Regions from separate parts of the Plantactinospora sp. WMMB334 genome, predicted to be linked through region 2. Evidence: riboswitches for the same ligand, from Rfam matches in the RefSeq annotation. Region 2 holds a riboswitch; each other region holds the start of a gene.

Region 1 (9,867 bases), 1.1 Mb from region 2:
CTGGCCAGCGGCACCGCGCCGAGCCGGGCGAGCGCCGGTGCGACGGTACCGAGTGCCTCCGCCGGTAGTTCGAGGTGGAAGCGGTGGATCGGCTCGTACACCCGGGTGCCGGCCCGCGCCAACGCGGTCATCAACACCAGCGGGGTCAGGTTGCGGAAGTCGCCGGCCGTGCTCGACATGCTCTTGTCGAAGACGCCGTGCGAGTGGCTCTGCCGGGCCCAGTAGCCGGAGTGGGTCATGCTCACCGTGCAGTCCATCACCTGCCAGCCGAAGATTCCCTGCTGGAGCGTGGCCCGTACGGTCTCCTCCACCGCCGAGAAGAACGCCGGTGGCATCGAACCGAGCTCGACCTCCAGCCGGAACGCCACGCCGGTGCCGGCCGGTGCCGGATCGATCCGGAGGCCGACGGTGCCGAGGAACGGGTTGGGTGGCACGCCGATCAGCTCCACCGCGCTGCCCGAGCCGACCGGACGCTCGACGCAGATCGTCGTCGTCTCCCGGAAGTCGACCTCGATGCCGTACTCGTCGGCCAGCGTCGCCTGGATGACCTCCTTCTGCACCTCGCCGTAGAGCGAGACCGAGATCTCCTGCCGGACGTCGTCCCGGCGCAGGTTGATCAGCGGGTCCTGCTCGGCGAGCTGGGTCAGCGCGGCGTGTAGCGCGCCCCGGTCACCGGCCCGGTGGGCGACGACCACCGTTTCCAGGGTCGGCGGCGGAAACCGGCGCCGCGCCGCGACCGGGTCCCCGTCGTCGTCGCGCCCGTCGTCGTGCTGCTGTTCCGGGTGCGGAGCGCCGATCGGGTCGCCGACCCGGACGCTGCTCAGCCCCCAGAGCTTGCCGATCCGTCCCGCGTCGACCGACTCGCTCCGGAGGGCGGTGCCCCGATCGAAGACGCTGATCGCGGTGACCCGCTCCGGCTCCGCGCCGGGCAGCGGCAGCCGGTCGCGGATGCGGACCGATCCGGAGAACATCCGGACGTAGGCGACCTTCTCGCCGGCCGGACCGCGTTCGACCTTGAAGACGGTGCCCGAGACCGGCCCACCGCTGTCGCCCTCGGCCGCCGGGAGCAGCTCACGAAGGCCGGCGACCAGCTCGTCGATCCCGGCACCGGTGATCGCCGAGCCGAGGTAGACCGGATACAGCAACGCCTGCCCGGTCCGCCGGGCCAGCTCGGCGTGGAGCCGGCGGTACGGCAGCGCGGTGCCGTCCACGTACGCGGCCAGCATCTCGTCGTCGTGCTCGGCGAGCCGCTCGGTGAGGGTGGCGACGAAGGACGCGTCGGTCCCGTCGTACGGCCGGAAGCCGGCGTCCCGGGTGCCGGGCTGCCGTGCGGTGCCCATCGGGACGATCGCCGGGGTGAGCCGGTCGGCGATGGTCCGCAGCACCCGCCCGCCGTCCGCGCCGGCCCGATCGATCTTGTTGACGAAGACCAGCGTCGGGATGCGCAGCCGGCGCAGCGTCCGCATCAACACCCGGGTCTGCGGTTGCACGCCCTCGACGGCGGAGATCACCAGGACGGCGCCGTCGAGCACGTCGAGCACCCGCTCCACCTCGGCGATGAAGTCCGGGTGGCCCGGGGTGTCGATGAGGTTCACCGTGACGTCGCCGAGGGTGAACGAGACGACGGCGGACCTGATCGTGATGCCGCGCTGCCGCTCCAGCGGCAGGAAGTCGGTCTGTGTGCTGCCGGCGTCGACGCTGCCGATCTCGTCGAGGACTCCGGCGGTGTGCAGCAGCCGCTCGGTCAGGCTGGTCTTACCGGCGTCGACATGCGCCAGGATTCCGAGGTTCAACGTACGCACGAACTGTCATGTCCTTCGGATAGCCGGAACGTCCTTCCCGTGGGGACATGGCAGCCGTGCGCATGATGTGAACTCCTCGAACGAAGCGGTGTGGTCCTGGCCAGGACAGCAGAGGCGTCCGCCCGACGGCAACCCATTTGCCGCCACCCCGCCCGGATCCGGATCCCACCGGCCACGCCCAGGGACACGCCCGGCGTCCCTGAGTCAGTACCGGCGAGACCGGCGAGGTCCCTCCCTACGCATCCGGCGTGGCCGAAGGCGAAACCGTGCCGGGACGTGGTAACCCGGTTAGGTTGTTAGGCGTGTTGGGCCTACCCGCGCACGTGACCGCGTGTCTATTCGACCTCGACGGTGTGTTGACCCAGACCGCCCGGGTGCACAATGCCGCCTGGGCGGAGACCTTCGACGAGTTTCTCCGGCGAAGAGCCGAGGCGACCGGCGAGCCGTTCCGGCCGTTCGACCCGGGTGACGACTACAACCGGTACGTCGACGGCCGTCCCAGGGCCGACGGCGTGCGGACCTTCCTCGCCTCCCGGCAGATCGTCCTGCCGGAAGGTGACCTGGACGATCCGCCGAGCGCCGACACCGTGCACGGGGTCGGCAACCGCAAGAACGTCCTGCTGCTGCACCGGATCCACACCGACGGTGTGCTGCCCTACCAGGGATCGGTGGACTACCTGCACGCCTCCCGCGCGGCCGGACTGCGCCGCGTCGTCGTCTCGGCCAGCGCCAACGCCGGTGACGTCGTCGCGGCGGCGGGCCTCGAACCCCTGGTCGAGGCCCGGATCGACGGCGTGGTGGCCCGGGAGCGCGGGCTGCGCGGCAAGCCCCACCCGGACACCTTCCTGGCCGGGGCGGAGCTGCTCGGGGTCCGTCCCGACCAGGCCGCGGTCTTCGAGGACGCGCTTGCCGGCGTGGCCGCCGGCCGGGCCGGCGACTTCGGCTACGTGATCGGCGTCGACCGGGTGGGGCAGGCGGACGAGCTGCGCGAACACGGCGCCGACATCGTGGTCAGCGACCTCTCCGAACTGCTCACCGGAGTCGACACCGGCCCGGAGGTGCTCCGGTGACCACACCGAGCCGCCCGACCGTGAGGACCTGCCCGACCGCGAGGAGGGGCCGATGATCCGGGAACGGGCGTACCCCGTCGAGCCGTGGCACGTCCGGGAGACCCGGCTCGACCTCGACGTACTCGCCCAGTCCGAATCGGTGTTCGCACTCTCCAACGGGCACATCGGGCTGCGCGGCAACCTGGACGAGGGCGAGCCGCACGGGCTGCCGGGGACGTACCTGAACTCCTTCTACGAGCTGCGGCCGCTGCCGTACGCCGAGGCCGGGTACGGCTTCCCCGAATCCGGCCAGACCATCGTCAACGTCACCAACGGCAAGCCGATCCGGCTGCTCGTCGACGACGAGCCCTTCGACGTGCGCTACGGCGAACTGCTCAGCCACGAGCGGGTGCTCGACCTGCGCGCCGGCACCCTGCAACGCTCGGTCGAGTGGCGCTCGCCGGCCGGGCGTACGGTGCGGATCTGCAGCACCCGGATGGTCTCCTTCACCCAGCGCTCGGTGGCGGCGATCGAATACCGGGTCGAGCCGGTGGACGGTCCGATGCGGCTGATCATCCAGTCGGAGCTGGTCGCCAACGAGCAGCTTCCGACGCAGAGCCGGGACCCCCGGGTGGCGGCGGTGCTGGAGTCGCCGTTGCAGGCCGAGGAGCACCTGCTGCACGGCGACGGTGCGCTGCTGATCCACCGCACCAAGGCGAGCGGGCTGCGGGTGGCCGTCTCGATGAGCCACGAGGTGCACGGGCCCGAGCGCAAACTGGTCGGCACCGAGGCGTACGAGGACTGGGCGCGGACCACGGTCACTTCCGTGATCAAGCCGGGTGAGCAGCTCCGGATCGTCAAGTACATCGCGTACGGCTGGTCGAGCCGCCGGTCCCGCCCGGCCCTGCGCGACCAGGTGGCGGCGGCGCTGGCCGGCGCCAGGTTCTCCGGCTGGGACGGGCTCTGCGCGGAGCAGCGCGGCTACCTCGACACCTTCTGGGACGACTCCGACGTGCAGGTCGAGGGCGACCCGGAAGTGCAGCAGGCGGTCCGGTTCGGCCTCTTCCACGTGCTCCAGGCCGGCGCCCGCGCCGAACTGCGGCCGATCGCGGCGAAGGGGTTGACCGGTCCGGGGTACGACGGGCACGCGTTCTGGGACACCGAGACGTTCGTGCTACCGGTGCTGACCTACACGCTGCCCTCGGCGGTCGCCTCGGCGCTGCGCTGGCGGCACTCCACCCTGCACCTGGCCCAGGAGCGGGCCAGGACGCTGGGACTGCGCGGCGCCGCCTTCCCGTGGCGGACCATCCGGGGCCAGGAGACCTCGGCGTACTGGCCGGCCGGCACCGCCGGATTCCACATCGCCGCCGACATCGCCGACGCGGTGCGCCGCTACGTGCAGGCGACCGAGGACGAGCAGTTCGAGCGCGAGATCGGGCTGGAACTGCTGGTGGAGACCGCCCGGCTGTGGCGCTCGCTCGGGCACCACGACCGGCACGGCCGGTTCCACCTGGACGGCGTGACCGGGCCGGACGAGTACACCGCGGTCAAGAACGACAACGTCTACACCAACCTGATGGCCCAGCGGAACCTGCTCGCCGCCGCCGACGCCGCCGCCCGGCACAGCGCGGAGGCGTGGAAGCTCGGCGTCGACGAGGAGGAGATGGCCGCCTGGCGGGACGCCGCGCACGACATGCACGTCCCGTACGACGCGGAGCTGGGCGTGCACCCGCAGGTGGAGGGCTTCACCCGCTATCAGGAGTGGGACTTCGCGAACACCCCGCCGGAGCAGTATCCGCTGCTGCTCAACTATCCCTACTTCGACCTCTACCGCAAGCAGGTGCTCAAGCAGGCCGACCTGGTGCTGGCCATGCACTGGCGGGGCGACGCCTTCACCGACGAGGAGAAGGCGGCGAACTTCGCCTACTACGAGCGGCGGACGGTCCGCGACTCGTCGCTGTCGGCCTGCACCCAGGCGGTGCTGGCGGCCGAGGTCGGGCACCTCGAGCTCGCGCACGACTATCTGGGCGAGGCGGCCCTGATGGACCTGCACGACCTCAACCAGAACACCCGGGACGGCGTGCACGTCGCGTCGCTGGCCGGCGCCTGGATCGCCCTGGTCGCCGGCTTCGGCGGGATGCGGGACCACACCCCGACGCTCTCCTTCACACCCCGGCTGCCGAGCCGGATCAACCGGCTGGAGTTCTCGCTCCGCTACCGGGGCGTGCACCTGCGGGTGGACGTCCGGGCGGGCGAGGCGACGTACTCGCTGCGTGACGGCGAGCCGGACGACACCCTGGAGCTGCTGCACCACGGCGAGAAGGTCCAGGTGACCTGCCTGGAGGCGGTCACCCGGCCGATCCCTCCGGTCCACGCCTCGCGGCCGCAGCCGGCCCAACCGGCGGGCCGGGCGCCGGTCCGGCGTGCCCCGGAAAGCGAGCCGAGCTGACCAGACGAGCGATGGACTGACTAGACCAGCGACAGGTGGACGTGGTTGGTGTGGTCGCTGGACGGGTCGCCGTGCGCCCCGCTGTACGACTTCCAGCCCGTCGTCGGAAGCCAGATCTGCCGGTACCAGATCACGTAGAGCACACCGAGCTTGTCGGCGTTGCGGACGAAGAACGCGGCGAGGTTGTTGCCGTACGTCCGGTTCCGGCCGGTGGCGTCACCCCGGAAGCCGCCCGCCTCGGCGGAGAAGTCGCAGGCGCGTCCCTTCGGGTGCTCGTACGGGCCGCCGGGGCGGTAGCACGAGGTGTAGCGGGTGAAGCCGGCGCGCCGCGCCTCCGAGTACGCGTGCAGGGTGCGTGCGGTGACGCAGCCCGAGGTGGTCGGGTCGGGCCTGGCACAGGACTGTGCCGGCCAGCCGCCGTCGGCGCCGCGTGGCGCGGGCCGGGCCACCGGTGAGGTGGCCGCGACGAAGCCTCCGGTGGAGGCGCCGCCGACCTGGGCCAGCGCCCGCTCGGCCGCCCGCTTCTGCCGCAGCATGATGGCGAGTTGCCGGCGCTCCTCGGCGACCTCGGCGTCCAGCGCCAGTTTCGCCCGCGCGGCCCGCTCCCGGGCCTGGCGCAGTGCGCGGAGCACCTCGTTGTCCCGCATGGCCACCGCCTCCAGCCCGCGGGCCCGCTCCAGCAACTCGTCCGCCGAGCCGCTGTGCAGCAGCACCATCACCGGGCCGATCCGGCCGGTCCGGTACGCCGCCCGGGCCACCTGCTCGACCCGGGGCCGCAACTCCGTGATCCGCGCCTCGACCCGGCGCAGCTCGGCGGCGATCCTCGTCTGCCGGGCCTGGGTGCTGGCCAGCGCGCTCTTGGCCTGCAGATAGCCGCGACCGGTCGATTCGAGTACGTCGCGTAAGAGCGGCGTGTCGCCCTCGTCGCCGAGCACGGCAGGGCTGTCCGCCTCTGCCGCGCCGGGCTGGAGCGATGCTCCGCCGAGCGCGCCGAACGCGGCGATCAGGGCCAGGGCCAGCGGTATCCGCTGGCGTGTGGATCCCGTCATGCATGTCCCTCCGTCGCCCGCCTACCGGGTTAGCTGACGGGTTCGGGGACGGAACAAGGCCCCTACCGCGGTTGCGGACTCACCCCAACTACCTGGGTCCCCGGCTCACCCGTTCGGGTGACTCGGCGGCGGTAACGCCGGCGCGGAGGGGTGCGCCACCGGGCGAAACCGGGGTCAGACTACCTGATCAACCGGGCCGGTTCGGTGGATTCGGGACGTTCCGGCGTGGAAATTCTGCCCTCGGGGAACCTGCGGCGCGAGGTCGGTCCGGCGGTCGTGCGGCGGCGATCCGGATACTGCCACGACGGCGCCCACCCCAGCCTCGCGGCCGGCGTGTGCAGCTCGCGGCGTTGATCAGGGAGCGTTTGGCCCGGGTGGGCGAGCCACACACTCCCTGATCATGGTCGTGGACCAGTTCTGGCTGGTGGCAGACGGTTTACTGGTCGCGCGGGTCCCTGGAGTAGCGGTCTCCGCTGGAGGGCATCCCGGCCGCGTCGCGCGGCGGCATCCGGCGGGGGTCGTCGAGCGACCTCGCCTTGGCCGCCTCGTCCGCCCACTCGCTCCGGTCGGGGTTCTGCTGCCCCGCGTCGTCGCCCCGGGCCGAGCCGGACTTCCCCTTGCCGGATTTCTCTCGGGCCATGAGGTCCCTCCGTCGTCTACCGGCCGGGGCGGTGCCCGTCCCGGTGCTCAATCAGGCGCTGCGGTGGCCTTCCCCGGCTGTGCACCGGCAAACCCGACCGCCGGGGCGGAGCCGGAGATGGGGTCCGGCAGGTGGTGGTTGAGGCGGCATCGGCGGGTAAGGCCGACAGACAGGCGGGGACCACCAGGGGAGGTAGTCGGATGGATGCCCGGACGACCGAGACCACGATCCCGGCTGGAAACGTACGACTCGTCGGTGATCTGGTCGTGCCGGCCGGTGCGCGCGGGATCGTCCTCTTCGCGCACGGCAGCGGCAGTTCCCGGCACAGCCCGCGCAACCGGATGGTGGCCGAGGCGCTGAACCGGAGCGCGCTGGCCACCCTCCTGGTCGACCTGCTGACCGGGGCCGAGGAGGAGATCGACGACCGGACCGGGGAGCTGCGCTTCGACATCGGCCTGCTCACCGGGCGCCTCGTCGGCATCGTCGACTGGCTGGCGGACGGCGAGTGGCTGGCGGACGGCGAGCCGGCCGGGCGGTTGCCGATCGGGCTCTTCGGGGCCAGCACCGGCGCCGCCGCCGCGCTCTCCGCCGCCGTGCAACGCCCCGACCAGGTGTACGCGGTCGTCTCCCGGGGCGGTCGCCCGGACCTGGCCGGCGCCGACCTGCGCCGGGTACGGGCCGAGACGCTGTTGCTGGTCGGCGGGCTCGACGACGAGGTGCTGCGGCTCAACAACCGGGCACTCGCCGACCTCGACGCCGGGGCCGAGCTGCGGGTGGTGCCGGGCGCCAGCCACCTCTTCGAGGAACCGGGCACCCTGCAACAGGTAGCCCGGGAGGCGGCGGACTGGTTCGTCAGCCACCTGCCCGGCTGACCCTCCCGGCCGGCGTTGCCGGCGTGCATGGGCTGTCCATACTCGACGGTATGGCGGCGCACCGTGATCTGAGCGCGACGGACCTCGGCTATCTCAGCGGTGGTAGCTGGGGTGCGGTGCGTACCGGACTGGTACTGCTGCACGGTCGGGGTGGCGTCGTCGTCGACCGGCCCGGCGGGTTGCACCGGGCCGGGCCGGTCCCGGTGCGTGCCGAGCCCCTGGAGCGGGCGCTGTTCGGCGCGCTCTACGGCTCGATGGCACCGCGCGAGGTGGCCAACCAGCGCAGGGTCCGGCAGACCCTGGCCGCGCAGCGCGAGAGCCTGATCGGGCTCGGGCTGCTCCGCCCGGCCTGGCGCCGGTTCCTGCTGCCGGCCGTGCTGGTGCTCGCCCTGCCGATGGTGATCGCCCGGCTGGTCGCGGCCGATCTGCTCGGTGTCCAGGTCGGCCTGGTGGTGGTGCTGGCGTTCGTCGGGATCGCCGGCTGGTTCCTGCCCCGCCGGACTCTGGCCGGTGATCGCCTGCTCCGGGCCGCCCGCCGCGAGCATCCGTTGCCGGTCGCACCCTCCGGCGCCAGGGGTACTCCGCCGGCGGGCGGCGGATCGGCGCGCGACCCTGGGCTGATGGTCGCGCTCTACGGCCAGGACGGGCTGCGCACGGTGCTGCCCGCGCAGTTCGCCCGGGACAGCGGGCTGCTCGGCGGCGGTTGCCGGCTGCTGTTCCTCGGCGACTCGCGGCTGGACGGTCCTCCGGTGGCCGGGGCCGGCGAGGTCGGCGGCGGCCTGCCGTGACGCGGCCTGCCGTGACGCGGCCTGCCGTGACGCGGCCTGCCGTGACGCGGCCTGCCGTGACGCGGTGACGCCGGTCGCCGTGACGCCGGTCGGCCGGTCAGCTGAGCCGGGGCGCGGGCTGGTCGGTGATGTCGGAGTGGGGCGGTGCCGGCAGCCCCGATGTCGGGTCGAGGGGCAGCACCGGGAAGCCGTCCGTGCGGTAGCAGAGCTCGTCGGAGGTGATGATGCCGACCTCGTGCGCCGGCAGCTCGGCCAGCCAGCGCAGCCCGGACTGCCCCATCGCCACCCCGGCCGTCGCGTACGCGTCGGTGCGGCCGAGATCGGTGCCGACCACGGTGACCGAGGTGAGTGCGGTGGCCGGCGCACCCCGGTACGGGTCGATCACGTGGAAGCCCCGCTCGTACGTGCCGGAGGTGGCGATCGCGAAGTCGTTCCCGCCGAGCGTCCAGCAGATCTTGTCGTCCTGCCAGGGGTGCCGGATGCCGATCCGCCACGGCTCACCGGGACGGGGTCCACCCCGGGCCCGGATGTCCCCACCCGCGTTGATCCAGTGCGACCGGCAGCCGGCGGCCAAAAGCCGGTCCGACGCCACCTGCACCGACCAGCCCTTGACGTAGCCGGACGGGTCGAACCGGCCGGTGGCGTACGCGTCGAAGTAGCCGTCGGTCTCCCGCCACAGGTCGGCACAGGCCTCGACCACCAGCCGCAGGTCGGCGGAGCAGTCCCCGATGGCGAGCTCGCCCCGGTGGAAGCGGTTGACCTCGCTGTTCTCCCTGTAGGTGCTGAACCGCTCGTCCACCTCACGGAACCAGTCGAACGTCTGCTCGGCCAGCGCCGCCAGGCGCCGGGGCGGCAGCGGATCGGTGAGCTGCACGCTGATCGGCGTACCCATGATCTGCTCGACCCGACGCAGCCCGGTGGTACCCATCGGCCTCGACCTCAGGCCTTCGCCTTGTCGAGCGCCGACTGCAGCGACGCCTTGTACGCCGCGCTGGTCAGGCTCGCCCCGGAGACGGTGTTCACCTTGCTGGCGCTGGTCGCCGCCAGCGTCTGCTGGCGCAGCTTCGGGATCGCGTCCTCGTTGATGCCGATGCTGGTCGGGTCCTCGTCGGGATAGGTGGCGTCGGCCTCCGTGATCTTGCCGCCGGAGACCGTGATGGTCACCTTGATGGCGCCGTAGTCGTAGTTGGCGGCCGCCCCGGCGAAGGTGCCGTCCTT
Region 2 (9,867 bases):
GCCTGCGCGCGCACGGCGAGGAGCAACTCTCCCTGCGCGAACTGGCCCGGGAGATCGGCGTCAGCCACGCCGCGCCACGGCGCCACTTCCCGGACCGGCAGGCCCTGCTGGACGCCTTGGCCGAGGCGGGCTTCGAGCGGCTGCACACGCAACTGCGCGCGGCGTACACCGAGGCGGGGGACGGCTTCCTGGCGCGCCTGCGGGCCACCGTGGCGGCGTACATCCGGTTCGCCACCGAGGACGCGGCACTGCTCGAACTGATGTTCACCAGCAAGCACCGACCGGGCGCCGACCGGCTGGTGGCGGCGGCCGACCCGGCGTTCGACCTGATGTACGACCTGATCAAGCAGGGGCAGGCGGCCGGGGAACTCGTCGAGGGGGACCCCGAACGGGTGGGGATCGTGCTCTTCGCCACGATGCAGGGCATCGCCACGCTGACGAACGGCGACATGGTCAGACCAGAGCTGCTCGACGGCCTCGTGGAGACCGCAGTCGAGCAGTTCGTACGCGGAGCACGCCCGGCCTGACGGCAGAGACGGGACGCCGGCCTCCTCGGCCCTCGCCGTCACCGTTGCCGTCGGCGACCACCTACGCCGATCCGGGACAGGGGACCGAGCACGTCCCGCCACAGCCCTCGTGTCAGGGCCCGGTGTCGGGCGGTCCCGCCACGCGGCATCAACTGGTCGGCCCACATCCTGATCATGCCCGTCCAGCCGAGGGCCACGCCCCCGGCCGTCGCCACGGCTGCGACAGCGAGCAACGCAACAGTCAGCGGCGGGAGACGAACAAGCGCCGAGGCAAGGACAACAGACCGAAAAAGAGCCCAACGGCCAGACAGCGGTACGCCCAGACCAGTCGTGCATCCCGGAGTCAGGCCCGCCGCAAAACTCGGATGCGGATGACGCCTACTCAGCCGTAGAACACACGAGTGACTTCTCACCTCTTCGCGGTCTGTCTCCTCGCGCGCCAACCGCTGCGACTCGCACGGTTCTGGTCCGGGCTGCTGGGCCGGGAGCAGTCCGACGGCGCCACGCTGCTGCCCGACAACGACACCGGGTTCCGGATCCGCTTCGTGCCGACCGACGAGCCGAAGGTCGGCCAGAACCGTGCGCACTTCGAGCTGACGAGCGCCTCCCTGGATGACCAGCAGCGGACGGTGGCCAGGGCGCTGGAGCTCGGCGCAGCGCACGTCGACGTGGGGCAGCGCCCGGAGGAGGGTCACGTGGTGCTCGCCGACCCCGAGGGCAACGAGTTCTGCGTCATCGAGCCGGGAAACACGTTCCTGGCCGGGTGCGGGTTCGTCGGGGCACTCTCCTGCGACGGCACGCAGGAGGTCGGATACTTCTGGAGCAGGGCGCTGCAGTGGCCGCTGGTCTGGGACCAGGACCAGGAGACCGCGATCCAGTCGCCGAAGGGCGGCCCGAAAATCGCGTGGGGTGGTCCACCGCTGATGCCGAAGACCGGCAGAGATCGAGTGCATTTCCACCTCGTACCGGATGTTGGCGCCGATCAGCAGGCAGAGGTTGAGCGGCTGGTCTCCCTCGGCGCGACACGCATCGACACCGCCCGCGGCGAACCCGGCTCCGTGGCGCTCGCCGACCCCGACGGCAACGAGTTCTGGGTACTGCCGCCCCGATAGCCTGCCCACACGCACGGACTGATCGAGGCGGCGATTGCCGCCATTCAGTCGTCTCCGACCGGAGACTCACGGCACGAGGAGATCCATGAACGCTTCCTTCAACTCCCATCGCATGCTCGTCTGGACCGCGCCCGTGGCGCTCGCGCTGACCGCGCTCGCCCCGGCCCTGCCCGCCCAGGCCACTGCCACGACCCGCTCCTCCCATCACCGGCCGCTTCTTCGGTGAGACCGAAGAGGACTTTCTCGTCTACTACCCGGGCGGGGTCCACGCCGGCGGCGGCCTGGTCATCAGGGGCGCCGGCGACGGCACGATGCCCAACCCATACGGCAGCGGCACCGTGGCGGTCATCTCCCGGGATCGGCTCCTGGACGCCAACGGCAACTCGCCGCTGACGCTGGTCAACGGATACGTCGCTGATGGACTCGACAACGGCCTTCCAGACCTGATTGGCATCTCCGGTGACGCCACCAACGGGTACCGCCTCGACTACCACCCCAACTGGGGCATCCCAGGCGGTTACTTCGGCACCACCACGCTGACCAACCCCACCCCGACGGGCGGCTACGACTGGCAGGACTGGAGCATCGCCAGCACGGAGATCGCGTCCGGCCTCGCGCTCTTCCTACGCAACGCCACCACCGGCGACCTGTACCTGTGGACCGGGGTCACCATGCTCGACAACGGCGACGGCACCGGCACGCTGACACACATTCAGTACCGGGTAGCAGCGAACTGGAACACCGGCGTCACGATCAGCACGCTGTGGGCCGCCGACATCAACACCGACGGCACGCCGGACCTGTGGACCGTGCTGCCGAACGGCACCTACCGGGCGTACCTGATCTCCGGCCTGTCCGCCGACGGCACCGCGACGGTGACCACCACCCGGGCCAAGCAGCTCGCCTGACCTGCTGGGGGCGTGCCACCACCCGGCGGCGCGCCCCAGCCATCACCGTCGAGGAACCGCTGATTGGTCCGCCAGGCGGCCTCACGTGCGCGATAGTGATAGGGAAAGCCCTGGTCGGCCTCCCGCCTGACCTGACCGGGATTTTCCTGGAGCGGGTGACGGGAATCGAACCCGCGCTGTCAGCTCGGGAATCGCCGAAGATCCGCCGTCGCAGGGCCTCGGCACCTGGTCACGGCTGATCCCAGCGGCCTGGACTGGTCCTGATTGTCCTGCCCGAATGGCACGACCGGGTCCGCTCGCCCCTACTTGAACGGTAGAGGACGGATTCGGAGCCGCTCATCGGTCAGAACCACGAACGCACCCTTCGCCAGATCGTCCGCAACCTCGGGGATGTTCGCAACGAGGATCGACGCCAAGGACGCCGCCGATCGATCGGAGCGCCGGAACAGGACCACGCTGGGCGTGCCCTCCCCGGACCGGGCCAGGATCTCGCCGAAGTCCGTGTCGGCGGAGAGCAGGATCCGTCCGTCACCGACCGCCTTGCCAAGCACCCGCTCGTCCGGCTCTCCGGCCAGACCGCAGTCAACGACATGAATGGCGTCGTGCCCGGCCGCCACGAGGAGGGCAGCGACCCTGATCGACAGACACTCGTCGACCAGGAACCTCATGCGGACAGCTTCAACGGCAGTTCTCGCTCGTCGACCGCCCGTGCGGCGAAGCGCAGAGCCGCCAGAACGTCGTCCTTGGTCAAGGTGGGGTGCTCCTCGACCACCTCACTGACGCTGTAGCCCTGGCCCAGCAGCCCGATCACTGTCGCCACGGGGATGCGGGTCCCGGCGACACACGGCACGCCACCCATGATCCGATGGTCGATGGAGATCCTGTCGTTCATACACCCATGATGTCCTGTCCACGGGGCCGCTCGCCAGTAACAGGCGCTCGACAGGCCAGCAGTGCGAGGATCGACGGAGCCCGACGCCAGGTGCCTCCACCGACCCGGCTCCCGGATTCCGTCGGAACAAGGCAGGCGCACGGCTGCCTTGAAGGTCAAAAATGACAAGGGCCCGGTATCGGAGAATCGACTTTACAGTTGAGCCCTTGTCGGTGGAGCGGGTGACGGGAATCGAACCCGCACTGTCAGCTTGGGAAGCTGATGTTCTGCCATTGAACTACACCCGCGAGCGGACCCCACTGTACCTGGTCGGATCCGATCATGCACTCACCCTCCCCGCCTACGCCCACGGCTGCCCTGTCACCCGGTCGGAGCGGGTCGGGGACCACGCCGTGCCGCTTCGTTTGCAACAGGGACAACGACAGGTAACGTCCGCCCCACCTGCAACTATGGCTCTGCGTTATCGCGGCGCCACTCTGTGAAGGCAAAGGGTGAGGCAATGGCGTTCCGTGGACTGCGATGGTCGTCGCGTTCGACCGGCGTGGCGAGTGTCTTTCTCGTCCTGCTGCTCGGACCCGGTCCGGTGGTGGCGGCGCCGCTCGGGTCGGCCGGGGCCGTGGACCCGGGATGCGCCGGCAACACCGCCGGTCATCCGCACGCGAACGCGCACGCGAAGGCGAGGCCCGGTGCCCCGCACGCGGCCGAGCCGAACGAGCTGACCGCGGCCGAGGCGGCCGAGCAGGACCGGGCGGTCGACTCGGCGTACGCCCGGCGGGTCGGTGTCGCACCGCTCGGCGTACCGCACGGGAAGGTCGGGATCAGCATCGACGTGGTGTTCCACGTCATCGCCGAGCGGCGCACCCGGGCCGACGGCGACATCCCGCTGGCGCTGATCGAGGCACAGCTCAAGGTGCTGAACGACTCGTTCGGCGGGCGCACCGGCGGCGCCTGGACACCGTTCCGGTTCAAGCTCAGGCAGGTCAACCGGGTCGTCAATCCGGCCTGGTATCCGATCGTGCCGGAGAGCCCGGCCGAGGCGCAGATGAAGCGGGCGCTGCGGGTCGGCGGCAAGCACACCCTGAACGTCTACACCGGACTGCTGGACGAGGAACTGCTCGGCTGGGCCACCTTTCCGAAGCAGGACCTCGACCCGTACGACGGGGTGGTGGTGCTCGGCGAGTCGCTGCCGGGCGGGACGGCCACGCCCTACAACGCTGGGGACACCGCCACGCACGAGGTGGGGCACTGGCTGAACCTCTACCACACCTTCCAGGATGGCTGCGACGGCCAGGGCGACCAGGTGGTCGACACCGCCGCCGAGGCGGAGCCCGCCTTCGGCTGCCCGGAGCGGCGCGACTCCTGCCCCGCCAGATCCGGCCTCGACCCGATCCACAATTTCATGGACTATTCGGTCGACGCGTGCATGTACGAGTTCACGTACGGCCAGGTGTTCCGGATGCTCAAGGCGTGGAAGGCGTTCCGGGAGCCGTAGGCGGCGGGACGGGACGGGTCAGGGGGTCGGGACCGGCTCGGATTCGGCGGTGCGGCGACGGCCGCGCCGCCGTGCCGCGGTGGCGGTGCCTTCGGCAGCGGGGCCGGTGAGGGCACCGGCCGGGTCGAGCCAGACCTGCACCGCGGGTCGTTCGGAGCGCTCACCGGCGAGCGGGGTGGCGCCGTTGCTGCCGTGCCGGGCCACCATCGCCACGTCGACGGTGAACTCGAAGAGCCGCCAGTCGACCTGGGGCGCGGCCCGCAGGTTGCCGGCGAGCTGCTCCACCCGGGCCCGGTCGGTCACCGGTCGGGCCCGGCCGGCGACGTACGCCTCGTCGTCGCTGTCTTCGGGCGGGAACGAGTGCAGGGCGTAGCGCCCGTCACGCTCCAGGTCGCGCCGCTTCGGGGAGTCGACGACGAAGCAGAAGAGCCCCTCGTCGGTGATGACCGGCGAGACCGGGTGCACCCGCGGCCCACCGTCGGCGCGCACGGTCGCGAGGTAGCCGAGACCCGGCCCGTACTGCTGGATGAGGACGCGGATCGCGTCGGCGAGGCGGGGCTCGTCGGAGGCGAATTCGGACCAGGATGCCATGCGGACATTCTATCGAACACATGTTCGATCACCTACCCCGGACCGGGCCCGAACCGGACCGGACCCGACCCTGATCCCACCCTTGCGCGAGGTCGCGGCCGGTGAGCTTCCCGCCACTCGCTAAGGTGGCACGGTGCTGCTCTCCGACCACGACCTGGTGATCGAGATCAAGGCGGGACGGCTCGGGCTGGAGCCGTTCGAACCCGCGCTGGTGCAGCCGTCCAGCATCGACGTACGCCTGGACCGGCTCTTCCGGGTCTTCAACAACCACCTCTACACGCACATCGACCCGGCCGCGCAGCAGGACGACCTGACCTCGCTGGTCGAGGTGCCGGACGGCGAACCGTTCGTGCTGCACCCGGGCGAGTTCGTGCTCGCCTCCACCCTGGAGGTGATCTCCGTCGGCGACCATCTCGCCGCGCGCCTGGAGGGCAAGTCCAGCCTGGGCCGGCTCGGCCTGCTCACCCACTCGACCGCGGGCTTCATCGACCCCGGGTTCTCCGGCCACGTGACCCTGGAGCTGTCGAACGTGGCGAACCTGCCGATCCGGCTCTGGCCGGGGATGAAGATCGGTCAACTCTGCATCTTCCGGCTCTCCTCGCCCTCCGCCCATCCGTACGGGTCCGCCGTCTACGGCTCCCGCTACCAGGGGCAGCGCGGCCCCACCCCGAGCCGCTCCTGGCAGAACTGGCGCACCTGGCCGACCCGCTGAGGCCGGCCCGGCGCGGCTGGACGCGAACGGAACGGGAACGACACGGCAGAGCCCCCGTCGCGGGTGCGACGGGGGCTCTGCCGTAGGAACGGTCGGGTGACTCAGCCGGGTCTGCCGAAGCTGTGGATCTGGCCGTCGTCCATCCGCTTCATCTTGATCGGTTCACCGGCCCGGGAGGCGTGCACGATCCAGCCGTCGCCGACGTACATGCCGACGTGGCTGAGGTCGGCGTAGTAGAAGACCAGGTCGCCGGGGCGCAGCGCGGAGCGGCTGATCCGGGACGTCTGCCCGCGTTGCGCACGGGCGTTGTGCGGCAGCGACACACCGCCCTGCCGCCAGGCGGCGAGGGTCAGGCCGGAGCAGTCGTACGCCCCGGGGCCTGCCGCGCCCCAGCTGTACGGCTTGCCGATCTGGGCGCAGGCGAACTTGACCGCCTTGCCGGCCCCGCCACCCGGGTAGGTCGACGGGCAGGGTGCGGGCCGCAGCGGACCGGCGGAGCCGTTCCCGTACGCCTTGATCCGCAGCTCCTGGAGCTTGTCGATCTCGGCGTCGATCTCCTTCTTCTTCGCCGCCAGCTCCTTCTCGGTCTTGGTGAGCTGGCTGACGAGCCGGTCCAGCGGAGCCTTCTGGGCGGCCAACTTGTTCTTGAGGTCGACGACCGCCTGCACCTCGCGCTGCTGCTGCCGGGCGAACTGGTCGAGCACCGAGAGCTGGCCGACGAGCGCGGCCGGGGACTTGTTGCTGAGCAGCGCGTTGAAGGTCGAGGCCTTGTCGCCCTTGTACGCCTGCACGGCGAAGTCGCTGACCCGGTCCATCGCGGCGTCGATCCGCGACTGGAGCGGGGCGATCTTCTTCTGCAGGGCGGCGGCCTGCTTCTTCTTCGCGGTCAGGTCCTGGCGGGTGGAGTTGTGCTTCTCGATGACCGGCTCCAGCTTGCGCCAGGCGACGTCGATCTGCTCTTCGATCTCGGCCACCGACGGCTCGGCGAGCGCCGGCGTCGTGCCGGTGAAGAGCACGGCGGCGCTGGCGAGCACGGTGAGTGCGATGGCGAGAATGGACCTTCGAGTGTGCGGCTTCGCCGTCCCGGCTCCGGCGCGAGATGCCGGCCGGAGGGATGGCGACCGCGGTGGGGCAGGGGGAGCCACCGGGGTCCGTACTCCTTCTTCCGTAGCCCGCCTACCGGGTTAGCTGACGGGTTCGGGCGGGAAGATTGTCGCCCTTCCGCGTGCGACGCGGATTCACCCCATGGTGCCCGGGTCCCCGGCTCGCTCTCTGTGACGATTCGGCGGTGTCGAACCGTCGCCGCCCGGGCTGGGCGACCTGCCGTCGGTTCGACGGTCCCCAACCTTAGAGAAGGGTGTTATCCAAACGCAACCCACGATCCGGATCGATTCGTTTCGTGTCAGACCGGTCGCGGATGGTGCGGACCGCTGGAACCTCCCGAACACTCTCGGTATGGATGAAAACTTTCTACATAGTGATGACCTTGCTCGGCATGTATTGACCGCCGGCGGGTGTCGGGTGGAGGGTGATCATCAAGCCCACCCCCGGCTCTGGGAGGTTCCATGCGTCGCACCACAACAGCACTGAGCAGGAAAATCGCGCTCAGCACCGCCGTGGCCGGCGTCGCCGCGCTGCTGCCGGCCGGCACCGCGCCCGCCACCGCCGCACCGCCGGAGGACCGGCAACGGGAGTACGCCGCCGCGGCCGCCGAGTTCGGCGTACCGGAGAGCGTGCTGCTCGGCGTCTCCTATCTGGAGTCCCGCTGGGACACGAACGCCGGCACGCCGAGCACCAGCGGCGGGTACGGCCCGATGCACCTCACCGACGTCGCCGGGCTGGCCGGCGGACCGGCGGAACATCCCGAGCACGGCGAGGACCGGCGCGGCGACCCGGCCCGCCCCGCCCGCCCGGCAAGCACCCCGGCCCGGCCGGCCAGCACGGCCACCGGGCCGCGCGTCGGCGGGAGCGGTGCCGCGCCGCCCGGCGGGCAGACCCTGGACTCCGCCGCCGCGCTGACCGAGGTCGACCGGGCGAGGCTGCGCGCCGAACCGGAGGCGAACATCCGGGGCGGGGCGGCGCTGCTGGCGTCGTACCAGACATCGCTGGCCGGGCCGACGGGGCGGGCCAGCGACCCGGCGGCCTGGTACGGCGCGGTGGCCCGGTACGCCGGCAGCGACCACGCGGACGCCGCGGCGGCCTTCGCCGACGAGGTGTACCGGACCATCGCCGACGGCGCCACCCGGACCACCGACGACGGCCACCGGATCAGCCTCCCCGCCCGGCCCGGGACCGTCCCGCAGCGCTCCTGGCTGGACCGGCTCGGCCTGCCCGGCCGGCCCCGCCCGGACGGGCTGGAGTGCCCGCGCGGCATCTCCTGCGAGTGGATCCCGGCCCCCTACGAGGCGTTCGGGGACGGCGACTACGGCAACCACGACCTCTCCGACCGGCCGGCCCGGCAGAAGGTCGAATACATCGTCATCCACGACACCGAGGGCAGCTACGACACCACGCTGCGGCTCGTCCAGGATCCCACCTACGTGAGCTGGCACTACACGCTCCGCTCCGCCGACGGGCACATCGCGCAGCACGTCAGGGGCGCCGACGTCGCCTGGCACGCCGGCAACTGGTACGTCAACGCGAAGGCGATCGGCCTCGAACACGAGGGCTTCGCCGCCCAGGGCACCTGGTACACCGAGGCGATGTACCGGACCTCGGCCAAGCTGGTCCGCTACCTCGCCGACCGCTACGACATCCCGCTCGACCGCGACCACATCATCGGGCACGACAACGTCCCCGGCATCCTGCCGGCGAACGTGCGCGGCATGCACTGGGACCCGGGCCCGTACTGGGACTGGTCGCACTACTTCGACCTGCTCCGGGCGCCGTTCCGGGGCATCGGCATCCCCGCCGCCGGCCTGGTCACCATCGACCCGGACTTCGCCACCAACCGGCCGGCCTTCACCGGCTGCGAGACGACCGGCGTGCCGTGCCCGGCCCGGGGCTCGTCGTCGGTGATCCTGCGCGCCGCACCAGCCGCCGACGCACCGCTCGTCAACGACCTCGGGCTGCGCCCGGACGGCACCCCGAACACGATGCACATCTCCGACCACGGGGCGCGGGCCTCCGCCGGGCAGACCTACGCGCTCGCCGGCCGGCAGGGCGACTGGACCGCGATCTGGTATCTCGGACAGAGGGCCTGGTTCCACAACCCGAGGGGCAACCCCACGGCCAGGTGGTCGGTCGGGCTGGTCGCGACGCCGAAGCCGGGCCGGGAGACGATTCCGGTGTACGGCAGGGCGTACCCGGAGGCGGACGCCTATCCGGCCGGCGTGCCGGTGCAGGCGGTCACGCCACTGCAGTACACCCTCGCCGCCGGGCAGCGCTACGCCGTCGGCAACGTGCTGCCCAGCGAGTACTACCGGGCCAGCACCTTCGACGGCTCGTCACCCGGTGACTGGACGGTGATCCGGGGCGACCTGCGGTATGTCCAGATCCAGTTCGGCCACCGGATCATGTTCGTCAACGCCGACGACGTGCTGCTGCTCCCGTCGCCGATCGGCGCACCGCGCTGACCGGCCGCGCCGCTCGCCGGGCGCGCTGAGCCGGCCGCGCCGGCCTGGGCCGCAGCTC
Region 3 (9,867 bases), 2.0 Mb from region 2:
GCTCCCGGGTGAACGCCGCCGCGTGCGCCACCACGGACTCCCCGGAGCGGACCAGCAGGGACCGGTCGGGTTCGCCGACGGCCCGGGTCGCCTCCGCCGCCGCCGGGTCGTCCGGGAAACTGTGGAAGGCGGTGTTCAGCAGCGCGGCGGTGCCGTCCCAGTCGGCCGCGGTGCCGACCTCGATCGCCGGCGATGACGGGGGTCCGGTGTCGGTCATCGCCCCTGTCTAGTCGATCGCCGGTGCCCCGGCGAATGGTTTAACCGGCTGGCTACCCTCGGAACCGGGACGGGTTCCGGGCCCGCGCGATGGGGAGGACTACGACAGATGGCAGACCAGACGCAACCGTGGGCCGAGCGGACCGTCGAGATGCCGCCCGACGCGCAGCACCCCGCTACGCCGCCGGTGCCGGAGGGCTTCCGGCGGGGCGTGGCACAGGTCGGGGTGCCCCGGTCGGGTACCGGGCCGGAGGCGCCGCACGAGCCGACCGGCACCGGCTGGCCGGCGGCCGAGCCGGAGCGGGAGCAGCTCCCGCCGGGCTACCACTGGCGGCAGCTCCGCATCGGACGCCACTGGAGCGTGATGGGTGGTCTCTTCGCCTTCGTCTGCTGGGGGATCTGGGCGATCTCGGCGCGGGGCGACCTGACGAGCCCGGTGGTCACCTTCGTGCTGACCCTCTTCGTCGCGGTCGGCCTCTTCGCGCTGGCCCGGTTGGTCGGGCGGGTGATCTGGGAGCGGCAGTTCGGACGGATCCGCCGCAGCGCCCGGGGGGCACACCTGGTGACAGGGCTGTTCCTGGCCGGGGTCGGGGTGGCGTACCTGCGCCAGACGGAGTGGGTCGTCGACCTCTGGAACTGGGTGGCGAGCCTCTGAGCGGGCGACAAGTCACAATTTGGTCACTCGACAGTTACTGTCTGCGCGCCTTCTGATTACTGGGCGCTATATTCGGGCTCCGTCCTCCCCGGAGGTTGCCCACGGTGACTCTGCTCAGCGTGATCGTCCCGGTCTACCAGGTACGGGAGTACCTGGCCGACTGCCTGGACTCCATCCTCGGCCAGTCCTTCCGTGATCTGGAGCTGGTGGCGGTGGACGACGCCTCGACCGACGGCTGCGCCGCGGTCCTGGCCCGGTACGCCGCCCGCGACCCTCGGCTGGTCGTGGTCACCCTCGACCGCAACCAGGGGCTCGGTGCGGCCCGCAACACCGGCCTGGCCCGGGCCACCGGCGAGTACGTGTGGTTCGTCGACGGCGACGACTGGCTGCCGGAGGGAAGCCTCGCCGCCGTCGCCGACCGGCTCACCCGGACCCGGCCGGACCTGCTGGTCACCGCCTACACCCGGCACTACCCGGGCGGCGGCACCCGGCACCTGTCGCTCGCCCAGGTCGCCGCCGGCCGCCCGGCACCGGAGACGTTCACCCTGCGGGAGCGGCCCGCCCTGCTCTCGGTGCTGCACATCACCTGCAACAAGGTGATCCGGCGCCGGTTCCTCGTCGACCTGGACCTACCCTTCGGTCCGGGCTGGTACGAGGACGTCTCGTTCAGTTTCCCGCTGATGCTCGCCGCCGGGCGGATCACGCTGCTCGACCGCTGCTGCTACGCGTACCGGCAGCGTGCGGAGGGGGCGATCACCGCCACGGTCAGTGGACGGCACTTCGAGGTCTTCGCGCACTGGGACCGGGTCCTGGCCGGCCTGGACGCCGATCCGGAGGTGCCGGCCGACCTGCGTCACCTGATCTTCCAGCGGATGATCTGGCACCTGTTGCAGGTCCTCGGGCATCCCCGCCGGGTGCCGCCGGAGCGGCGTCGGGAGTTCTTCGCCGAGATCGTCACCCGGTACCGGGCGCACCTGCCCCCGGCCGGCTACCAGCCGCCGGGTGGCACGCTCGGGGTCAAGCACCGGTTGCTCGGTCGCGGCGCCTACGGGCTCTTCGCCGCGCTCCAGGTCGCCCGTCGGGCGCACCTCGGCGTGGTCGCCCGGGTCCGGCATCCGCGGGTTGGGGCGCAGCACACCGCCGGCCCGCCCGGCGCGGCGCCGACCGTGCCCGGCAGCCGGGCCGCGGGTACGGTCTCCGGGAAGCTGACCGACCGGCTGGGCTGACCGCGAGCATGCCGGGCCGGTTCGTCAGTGGTGAACCGGCCGGTGGACCGATCGCCGCCGCACCGCGACCGGCCCGGGTCGGCCGGGTCCGGCCCGGCCGTGTTCGCCGAGCGGGCCGACCTGCCAACCCCGGTGCAGGCACTCGTCGAGCAGGTACGGCAGCGCGGCGAGACTGGCCCGCCAGGCACCCGGCGCCGAGGTGCAGTCGGAGTCGTGCAGCAACACCGTGCCGCCTCCGCCCAGCCCGTCCAGCAGGGTGTCGAGCACCGAGGCGCGGGTCGCCGACCGGGTCCAGTCCCGCCCCCAACAGGTCCAGAGCACCGGGGTCAGGCCCAGCCGGCGGGCGGCGACCAGCGCGGCGGCGCTGAGCACCCCGTACGGCGGCCGGAAGAACCGGGGAACCCGGCCGGTCACCGCGCCGATCAGCTCGTGGGTCCGCGCCAGGTCGCGGTAGGTGGCGCGCGGGCCGCGCAGCAGGAGGTTGCGGTGTCCCCAGCCGTGCACCGCCACCTCGTGCCCGGCGGCGGCGATATCCAGGCCGAGTTCCGGCGCACGGGCCAGCATGGAGCCGAGCAGAAAGAACGTCGCGCGGATCCGGTGCGCGGCGAGGGCCTCGACGAAGAGCGGGGTGGAGACCGGGTCGGGGCCGTCGTCGAAGGTGAGTGCGACGTGGCCGGGGGCGCCGCGCCCGCTCAGCCGGGGAAAGAACCGCAGCCGTACGCCGGGCAGCACCGTCACCGCCGGCACCACCTGGGCGGCCAGCGCGGCACCGACGGTCGTCGCCGGTACCGTGCTGGCACGCACCCGTTCCTCCACCCGCCACACCATCGCGGCTGCGGTTACCCGGGCGGCCGGCGTTCATCCTCACCCGGACGGGTGGCCCCGATCGCCCGTCGGTCCGTGGCTCGCCCGTCGGTCCGTGGCTCGCCCGCCGTCCGGTCCGGTGTGCCGCAGGTCGTCGGCCGAGGTTTGCCGGAGCCCGGGCCGGGGTAGCCGGCGCCGTCGACACCGGCGAGATCCGGCCCGCCGAGGGCCGGAGGACGGAGGAGACGGATGCGCGGGCGACCTGCGGCACGAGTGGCGGTGGTCACCGGAGCGAGTGCCGGGGTGGGCCGGGCGACGGCCCGGTTACTGGCCCGCCGGGGGATGCGGCTGGCGCTGCTGGCCCGCGGCGAGACCGGCCTGCACGCCGTGGCCGAGGATGTGCGCGCCAACGGCGGCGTCGCGCTGCCGATCGAGACGGACGTGTCGGAGCACTCCCAGGTGGAGGCGGCTGCGGAGCGGGCGACAAGCGAACTCGGGCCGATCGACCTCTGGATCAACGACGCCTTCACCTCGGTCTTCGCGCCGTTCGAGGAGATCGGCCCGGAGGAGTTCCGCCGGGTGACCGAGGTCTGCTATCTCGGCTACGTCTACGGCACCCGGGTCGCACTCGACCGGATGCTGCCCCGCGGAACGGGCACCATCGTCCAGGTCGGTTCGGCGCTGGCCTACCGGTCGATCCCGCTCCAGTCGGCGTACTGCGGGGCGAAGCACGCCATCGTCGGTTTCACCGAGTCGTTGCGCTGCGAGCTGCTGCACGACCGGAGCCCGGTGCGGGTCACCATGGTGCAGCTGCCGGCGGTGAACACCCCGCAGTTCGACTGGGTGCTGTCCCGGCTGCGCAACCGTGCCCAGCCGGTGCCACCGATCTACCAGCCCGAGGTCGCGGCCAGGGCGATCGTGTACGCCGCCGACCATCCGGAGCGGCGGGAGTACTGGGTCGGCGCCTCGACCGTCGGCACCATCCTCGGCAACCGGTTCGTACCCGGGCTGCTCGACCGCTACCTGGCCCGGACCGGCTACGCCAGTCAGCAGACGGACCAGCCGACCGACCCGGACCGCCCGACCAACCTCTGGCACCCGGTCGACGACGGCGGCGAGGCGGACCAGGGCGCGCACGGCTCGTTCGACGCGCGGTCGCGGGGGCGTAGCCCGCAACTGTGGCTGTCCCGGCACCGGAGGGTGCTGACCGCCGGGCTGCTGTCGGCGGGTGCGGTTGCCGGTGTGCTCTTCGGCACAGCGCCCTGGCGCCGGCGGTAGCCGGGCAACCACCACCGGCCAACCTGGACGGCTGTTCGCACCGCCGCAGGTTACGCGGTTGGTGAATAGCCGACAGCAGATTGTCGATAACTGCGGACGAAGGATGCCCTTCGATGCCTCCGAGGCGCCACGATTACTGATAGTCGTTGTCCGGCAACGCTATTACCGGAAATCTGGTCTTGCCATTTCGGAAGTGGAACCGGGTATGCTGTCTGCCGTTCAGAGTCGCCGGATACCGCATGGTGCCGGCGCTGATCGCCGCCTAATCGCCGCACGGCGAGCCGGGGACCCACGCACCCCTGGGGTGAATCCGCGAGAGCGGTAGGGACCACTTCCATCCCGAACCCGTCAGCTAACCCGGTCGGCGGCCGACGGAAGGGATACATGTGAGGGCACCCCTACGCCGAAGGCTGGCGACTGCCCTGGCACTGCTCACCGCCGCAGCACTGGTCGTGGTCCCGTCGGAGGCGTCGGCGGCGCCGAAGCCGGCCCCGCAGGAGGAGGCCGACTCGCCGCTCCTCGGCGACGTGCTCGCCAGTGCCGGCAAGCGACTCGCGGAGGCAAAGGCCGAGCTCGCCAAGTCCAAGAAGCGGCAGGCCCAGCTCGGCACCCAGCTGCGGCAGGCGGAGGCCAGGCTGGCGGCACTCGCACCGGAGGCGAGCGAGATCGCGGCCGCGTCCTACCGCAGCGGCAAGCTCAGCGCGATCTCGATGCTGTTGGGCAACGGCAACGCCGGCGAGACCGACTCGTTCATCGAGCGGATGTCGGCGCTCAACGAGCTGAACCTGTTCAACAACAGCAAGCTCCGGTCGCTGAACGAGGCGCGTGAGCAGGTCGGCGCGGCCAAGAAGGCCATCGACGACGAGGTCGCCAAGCAGGCCGCCCAGGAAAAGGTCATCAAGAAGCAGCAGACGGACGCGCAGAAGGCCCTCGCCCTGGTGGGTGGCAGGTCGCGTCCGGACAAGGGGCTGGTGGAGGCCACTTCTCCGGTCGCCCGACCCGGGCCGGGGATGGACGACGGCTTCCCGTCGCTGCCGTGCAACAAGGACGATCCCACCACCGGCGGCTGCATCACCGCCCGGACCCTGCACATGTACAACGAGGTACGTCGCGCCGGCTTCAAGAGGTTCGTCGGCTGCTTCCGTCCGGGCGGGCCCTTCGAGCACCCCAAGGGACGGGCGTGTGACTGGTCGTTGCGCAACTCCGGGTTCAGCCGGGCCGCCAACGACGACCAGATGAAGTACGGCAACGACCTCGCCGCGTTCCTGATCCGCAACTCGGACCGGCTCGGGATCCTCTACGTGATCTGGTACAGGGAGATCTGGTTCCCGGGCGAGGGCTGGAGATCGTACAGCGGCCCGAGCGACCACACCGACCACGTGCACGTGTCGATGCTGTAGCCGGGCGGTCGCACCCGACCTCCGAACGATCGCCCCGTCACCCGGGCACCGGGTGGCGGGGCGATCGGCGCGCGGGGCCGGCCGGGTGCCGGGGACAGCGGCGCGGCTCGGCTGGCATGATCGGCGGATGGCCGTCATCGACGTCGTCCGGGGCGACATCACCCGGGAGCAGGTGGACGCGATCGTCACCGCCGCCAACGAGTCGCTGCTCGGCGGCGGTGGTGTGGACGGTGCGATCCACCGTGCCGCCGGGCCCCGGCTGGCCGAGGCGGGCGGGGCGATCGCCCCCTGCCCGCCGGGCGAGGCGATGGCGACGCCCGCCTTCGACCTCGACCCGCCCGTCCGGCACGTCATCCACACCGTCGGACCCGTCTGGCGGGGTGGCGGGTACGGCGAGGCCGAGGTGCTCGCCTCCTGCTATCGCCGCTGCCTGGCGGTCGCCGATGAGCTGGGCGCGCGAAGCGTCGCCTTCCCGGCCATCGCCACCGGGGTCTACGGCTTTCCCGCCGACCGGGCGGCCCGGATCGCGGTCGGGACGCTCCGCTCCACCCCGTCGCAGGTGGAGCGGATCAGGTTGGTCGCCTTCGACGAGACGACCCTGACGCTGCTGCGGGCGGCGCTCGACCCGCCGGAGACGAACGCCTCGACCGGCTGATGGTCCAGCCGCAGCCCGAGTTCCGGGAGCCCACCGGCGCGGCCGGCGGCATTGAGCGGCCTCGCTACGCTGGCAGCATGCCGTTCAGCCTTGTCCGGGGCGCCGCCCTGGCGCTCGGCATCGCCGCCTTCCTGAGCCGGCTCGCGGTGACCCGGTGGGTGGAACCGGTCACCGACCGGATCGAGCCCCCCGAGCTGGGACTGCTGATCCACGTGCTGGCGCTGGTGGCGAGCGTGGTCGTGCCGCTCGTCGTCTTCGCGCGGACCGTTGCCCCGCCGCAACTGCGTCCCGCCACGTTCACGGTCGACGCCACGGCGCGCCGGTTCGTCGCCGGTGCCTTTCCCCGCTCGCAGGGGGTGCTGGCGATCGCGATGCTCTGGTTCGCCGGAGGTCTCGTCGTGCTGGACCGCTGGCCCGACCGGGAGGGGCCGGGCTTCCACGACTGGCCGTCCGAGACCTATCACGCGATGCTCTTCGCCGTCGTCCTCGGGATGGCGGTGGCGATGCCGTTTCTCCGGCAGGCGAGCATCGCGCTGGAACCGGGCGGGATCGCCCTGCGGGGGGTGCGGGGGCGCACCACCATCGCCTGGGAGGAGTTGGCACCGGATGGTCCGCCGGCACCGGCGCCGGTCAGCCCGCGCATCATCCTCCACCGCCGGGACTGGCATCCGGGGCCGGGCTCACCCCGTGGCACGGAGCTACCGGTCGGACTGCTGAACGTGCAACCCGACTTCCTCGCCGCGGCGATCCGCGAGTACGTCGCACATCCCCGGTTCCGCGCCGGGATCGGCACCGCCACGGAGTTGGACCGGCTGCACGCCAGCCTCGCGGCGCGACCGAGCGGCGGCGGGGTGGAGACGGGCGACACCGGGCCCCGAAAGCGCAGCTGAGGCCCCGACCGATCCCGCTTCGGCAGGGGGCGCGGTCGGGGCTGAGCGGTGAGGACCATCCATGCCTCCTTAAGCGGCGATGCCAGTGCCGTCCCCTGCGATCATGGCGTCCTCCCGCAACCTCGGTCGGCGGCGGGCGGGGCCGGCCGTCACCCGGGTCGCACGACCTCCCGGCGACGCCACGGATCGGGCAGCAGATGAGCGGCCAGCGCCAGCGTCGAGACGACGGCGAGGGCCGCGAAGCCGAGCATGACCACGTGCGGGCTCCACCGCTGCGCGAGCCAGCCGGCCAGGGTGAAGGTGACGCCCTGGATGGCCATGATGCCGGTGGGGACCAGGCCCAGGGCCTGCCCCCGCATGGACTCCGGGACGGCGTCGAGGAAACGCCGCTGCACCCCGAGTTGGTAGGCGGCGCCGATGTTGGCGAAACCGGCCACGGCGACGCTGAGCCAGAGGCCAGGCTGGAGGACGAAGGCCAGGTACGGGACGGTCAGCAGCAGCGCCAGGGCGAGGGCGAGCTGCTCGCGTCTGCGGGGGCCGAGGAAGCGGGCGACGGCGATGTCGCCGAGCAGCATCCCGCCGGCCGCCGCCCCGAAGAGCAGGCCGGCGGCGGACGGGACGTTCCAGCCGGCGGAGTATGGGACGAAGAGCGCCTCCGCGCCGGCCACCAGCACCAGCGGCAGCCACTGCACCAGCAGCAGTCCCCGGGTCGTCCGGCTGCGCAGTAGCCACCGGTTGACGGACCAGGTCTGCCGGATGGTCGAGCCCTGGTCGCGTCCCCGGGGCGGCCGTTCGGCCAGGCCGAACCGGTACGCCGCCGCGGTGACCGTGCAGCCGGCCGCCACCGCCACGAACGCGCCGTTCGGACCGACCGTGGCGAGCGCCAGGCCGCCGAGGGCCGCCCCGGCGATCTGGGCGCTCGACGCGATCATGTTCATCACCGACCTGCCCAGCACGTACGCGTCCCCGTCGAGCAGGTCGGGCAGGAGCGCCGACCGGACCGCCGTGTTGACCGGCGCCAGCACGTTGGCGGTGAGGACGAGCAGCAGCATCGCCCAGACCGGTAGGTATCCGAGGGCCAGCACGACGGCGACCGCCGCGCGGAGCAGTTCCAGCAGGACCAGGGCCCGGCGCGGGCGGGCCCGGTCGGCGATGGCGAGCAGGAACGTCGCGCCCACGAGATGCGGGAGGAAGCCGGCGGCCAGTGCCAGCGCCGCCAGCAGCGGAGACCGGGTCTCCCGGTAGACCACCACCGACAGGGTCAGCGTGACCACCATGGAAAAGGTCAGTTGCAGCGCCGACCCGGCGGCCAGCAGCCGGAACTCCGGCACCGCGAAGATGTCACGGTAGCGGGCTGGTTCGTCCTGCTCCGGCGCGCCGGTAGCGGTGGCGACCACGACGGCGTCACCCGCTGGTGGTGCGGACGGGCCGCAGCCAGGCGGCCAGCGTCACCGGGTCGGGGCGGTGGCCGGAGAGTTCGTCGACGCGTCGGTGGACGGCGCGTACCAGTTCCGGATGCTGCATCAGCATCTCGCTGGCCTCCGTCGCGGGGGCCTGCTCCCGGTAGGCCAGGGCGAGGCCGCTCCACGCGGAGTCGGTGCCGCCGTCGGCGGCGATCTGGCGCAGGTATTCCGTCACCGCGGTCTCGTGCCGGTCCAGCAGGTAGCACAGGTCGGCCGGGTTGGCGCCGGGCACCTCCCGCGCCAGTCGCTGGGGGTCGTCGCCGAGCCGCTCCGTCCGACCGGGCTCGGCCAGCAGCAGGTAGAGCAGGGTGAGACGGGGGTTGCTGCGGTGCGTCGCGGCCCGAGGGGGCAGGCTGATCCGTACGGCGCCGGCTGCCGGGGGTGCGGCCTCGCCGGCGACCCAGGACCGGGCCAGCGGGTCCACGTCGTCGGGAGCGGGCTGCCACAGGAGCCGCCAGCCGATCCGGCGGTCCGTGGTGGCGGCCTCGGCGAGCCGTAGCGGAGCCGGTGGGACCGGCTCCGACGCCCACCGCCGGAGCTCCCCGTCGAGGAGGGCGAGAAAGCGCCCGCCCGCCTCGGTCAGCGGGCCGTCGGCGCGGGCGGTCGCGGTCGCCTCGATGGTCTGGTCCCGCCAGTGGGCGAACTCCACGTGTGCCAGCGCGGCCGGGTCGTCGTCGCGATGGCGCCGGACCCGCCAGAAGTCGGTGACGCCGAGATGGGCGTAGATGCCCTGTAGCAGGGCGCCGAACGGCCGGGGGTCGTCGCGCCAGGGCGCGAAGTAGCGTGGCCGGTCGTCGGGTTCGTAGAGGGGTAGCAGGTCGAGCAGGGCGCCCAGCTTGCCGTGCTGGAACTCGTGGACGAGCGTGAGTGCGAGCCCGGGAGCGTCACGCGGGGTGGTCAGCGCCACCGCTCCGAACGCGTCCATCGAGGTCACCGCCGAGCTGCGCCGCCGGGGATCGTCCCGCATCGGGACCAGGGAGCGCAGGCCGGCCGCCAGTCCCGGGGCGTACCGGGGATGGTCCCGGCAGAGCAGCCGCCAGCCCTCGTCGAACGCCACCGCGAACCGCTCGGCCTCCTCGGCCCGGAGCCGTGCCGCGACCGGCAGGTGCCCGCAGTCGCGGAACGGGTCCAGGTCGTCGAGGTGGACCTCCAGCGGCACGGGACCCTCGCTGCGCAGTACGCGGATCGGCGTCCAGCCCGGACCGTCGGCTCGCGGATCCGCCGGAAGCGCCACCGGGGTACCGCCGCCGGCCACCTCGCCCTCGCCGGCGGCGCAGACC

What was found. Region 2 has a riboswitch for cyclic di-AMP ahead of ACN27G_RS31725 (NlpC/P60 family protein). Riboswitches for the same ligand answer to the same signal wherever they lie in the genome.
Region 1: it holds a riboswitch for cyclic di-AMP, as region 2 does, so the genes downstream of both, ACN27G_RS26755 (coiled-coil domain-containing protein) here and ACN27G_RS31725 (NlpC/P60 family protein) in region 2, are expected to answer to the same signal.
Region 3: it holds a riboswitch for cyclic di-AMP, as region 2 does, so the genes downstream of both, ACN27G_RS22875 (coiled-coil domain-containing protein) here and ACN27G_RS31725 (NlpC/P60 family protein) in region 2, are expected to answer to the same signal.

The regions. Positions count from the first base shown of each region.
Region 1 covers NZ_JBMHME010000002.1:6,221,483-6,231,349, reverse strand. The annotation lists gene ACN27G_RS26770 (GTP-binding protein) at 1-1,802, opposite strand, end outside; gene ACN27G_RS26765 (HAD family hydrolase) at 2,105-2,872, shown strand; gene ACN27G_RS26760 (glycoside hydrolase family 65 protein) at 2,925-5,300, shown strand; gene ACN27G_RS26755 (coiled-coil domain-containing protein) at 5,321-6,349, opposite strand; cyclic di-AMP (ydaO/yuaA leader) riboswitch at 6,353-6,487, opposite strand; gene ACN27G_RS26750 (hypothetical protein) at 6,786-6,989, opposite strand; gene ACN27G_RS26745 (dienelactone hydrolase family protein) at 7,190-7,861, shown strand; gene ACN27G_RS26740 (TIGR04222 domain-containing membrane protein) at 7,912-8,649, shown strand; gene ACN27G_RS26735 (FAD:protein FMN transferase) at 8,747-9,577, opposite strand; gene ACN27G_RS26730 (FMN-binding protein) at 9,589-9,867, opposite strand, start outside.
Region 2 covers NZ_JBMHME010000002.1:7,309,775-7,319,641, reverse strand. The annotation lists gene ACN27G_RS31775 (TetR/AcrR family transcriptional regulator) at 1-527, shown strand, start outside; gene ACN27G_RS31770 (VOC family protein) at 929-1,639, shown strand; gene ACN27G_RS31765 (hypothetical protein) at 1,725-1,865, shown strand; gene ACN27G_RS31760 (hypothetical protein) at 1,951-2,547, shown strand; gene ACN27G_RS31755 (DUF5615 family PIN-like protein) at 2,850-3,215, opposite strand; gene ACN27G_RS31750 (DUF433 domain-containing protein) at 3,212-3,439, opposite strand; tRNA gene ACN27G_RS31745 (tRNA-Gly) at 3,653-3,726, opposite strand; gene ACN27G_RS31740 (zinc metalloprotease) at 3,939-4,931, shown strand; gene ACN27G_RS31735 (pyridoxamine 5'-phosphate oxidase family protein) at 4,950-5,522, opposite strand; gene dcd (dCTP deaminase) at 5,656-6,234, shown strand; gene ACN27G_RS31725 (NlpC/P60 family protein) at 6,336-7,268, opposite strand; cyclic di-AMP (ydaO/yuaA leader) riboswitch at 7,392-7,532, opposite strand; gene ACN27G_RS31720 (N-acetylmuramoyl-L-alanine amidase) at 7,800-9,809, shown strand.
Region 3 covers NZ_JBMHME010000002.1:5,351,823-5,361,689, reverse strand. The annotation lists gene ACN27G_RS22900 (GNAT family N-acetyltransferase) at 1-217, opposite strand, end outside; gene ACN27G_RS22895 (hypothetical protein) at 326-871, shown strand; gene ACN27G_RS22890 (glycosyltransferase family 2 protein) at 976-2,097, shown strand; gene ACN27G_RS22885 (polysaccharide deacetylase family protein) at 2,122-2,901, opposite strand; gene ACN27G_RS22880 (SDR family oxidoreductase) at 3,151-4,179, shown strand; cyclic di-AMP (ydaO/yuaA leader) riboswitch at 4,429-4,562, shown strand; gene ACN27G_RS22875 (coiled-coil domain-containing protein) at 4,566-5,579, shown strand; gene ACN27G_RS22870 (O-acetyl-ADP-ribose deacetylase) at 5,707-6,234, shown strand; gene ACN27G_RS22865 (hypothetical protein) at 6,312-7,124, shown strand; gene ACN27G_RS22860 (MFS transporter) at 7,274-8,521, opposite strand; gene ACN27G_RS22855 (HEXXH motif domain-containing protein) at 8,529-9,867, opposite strand, start outside.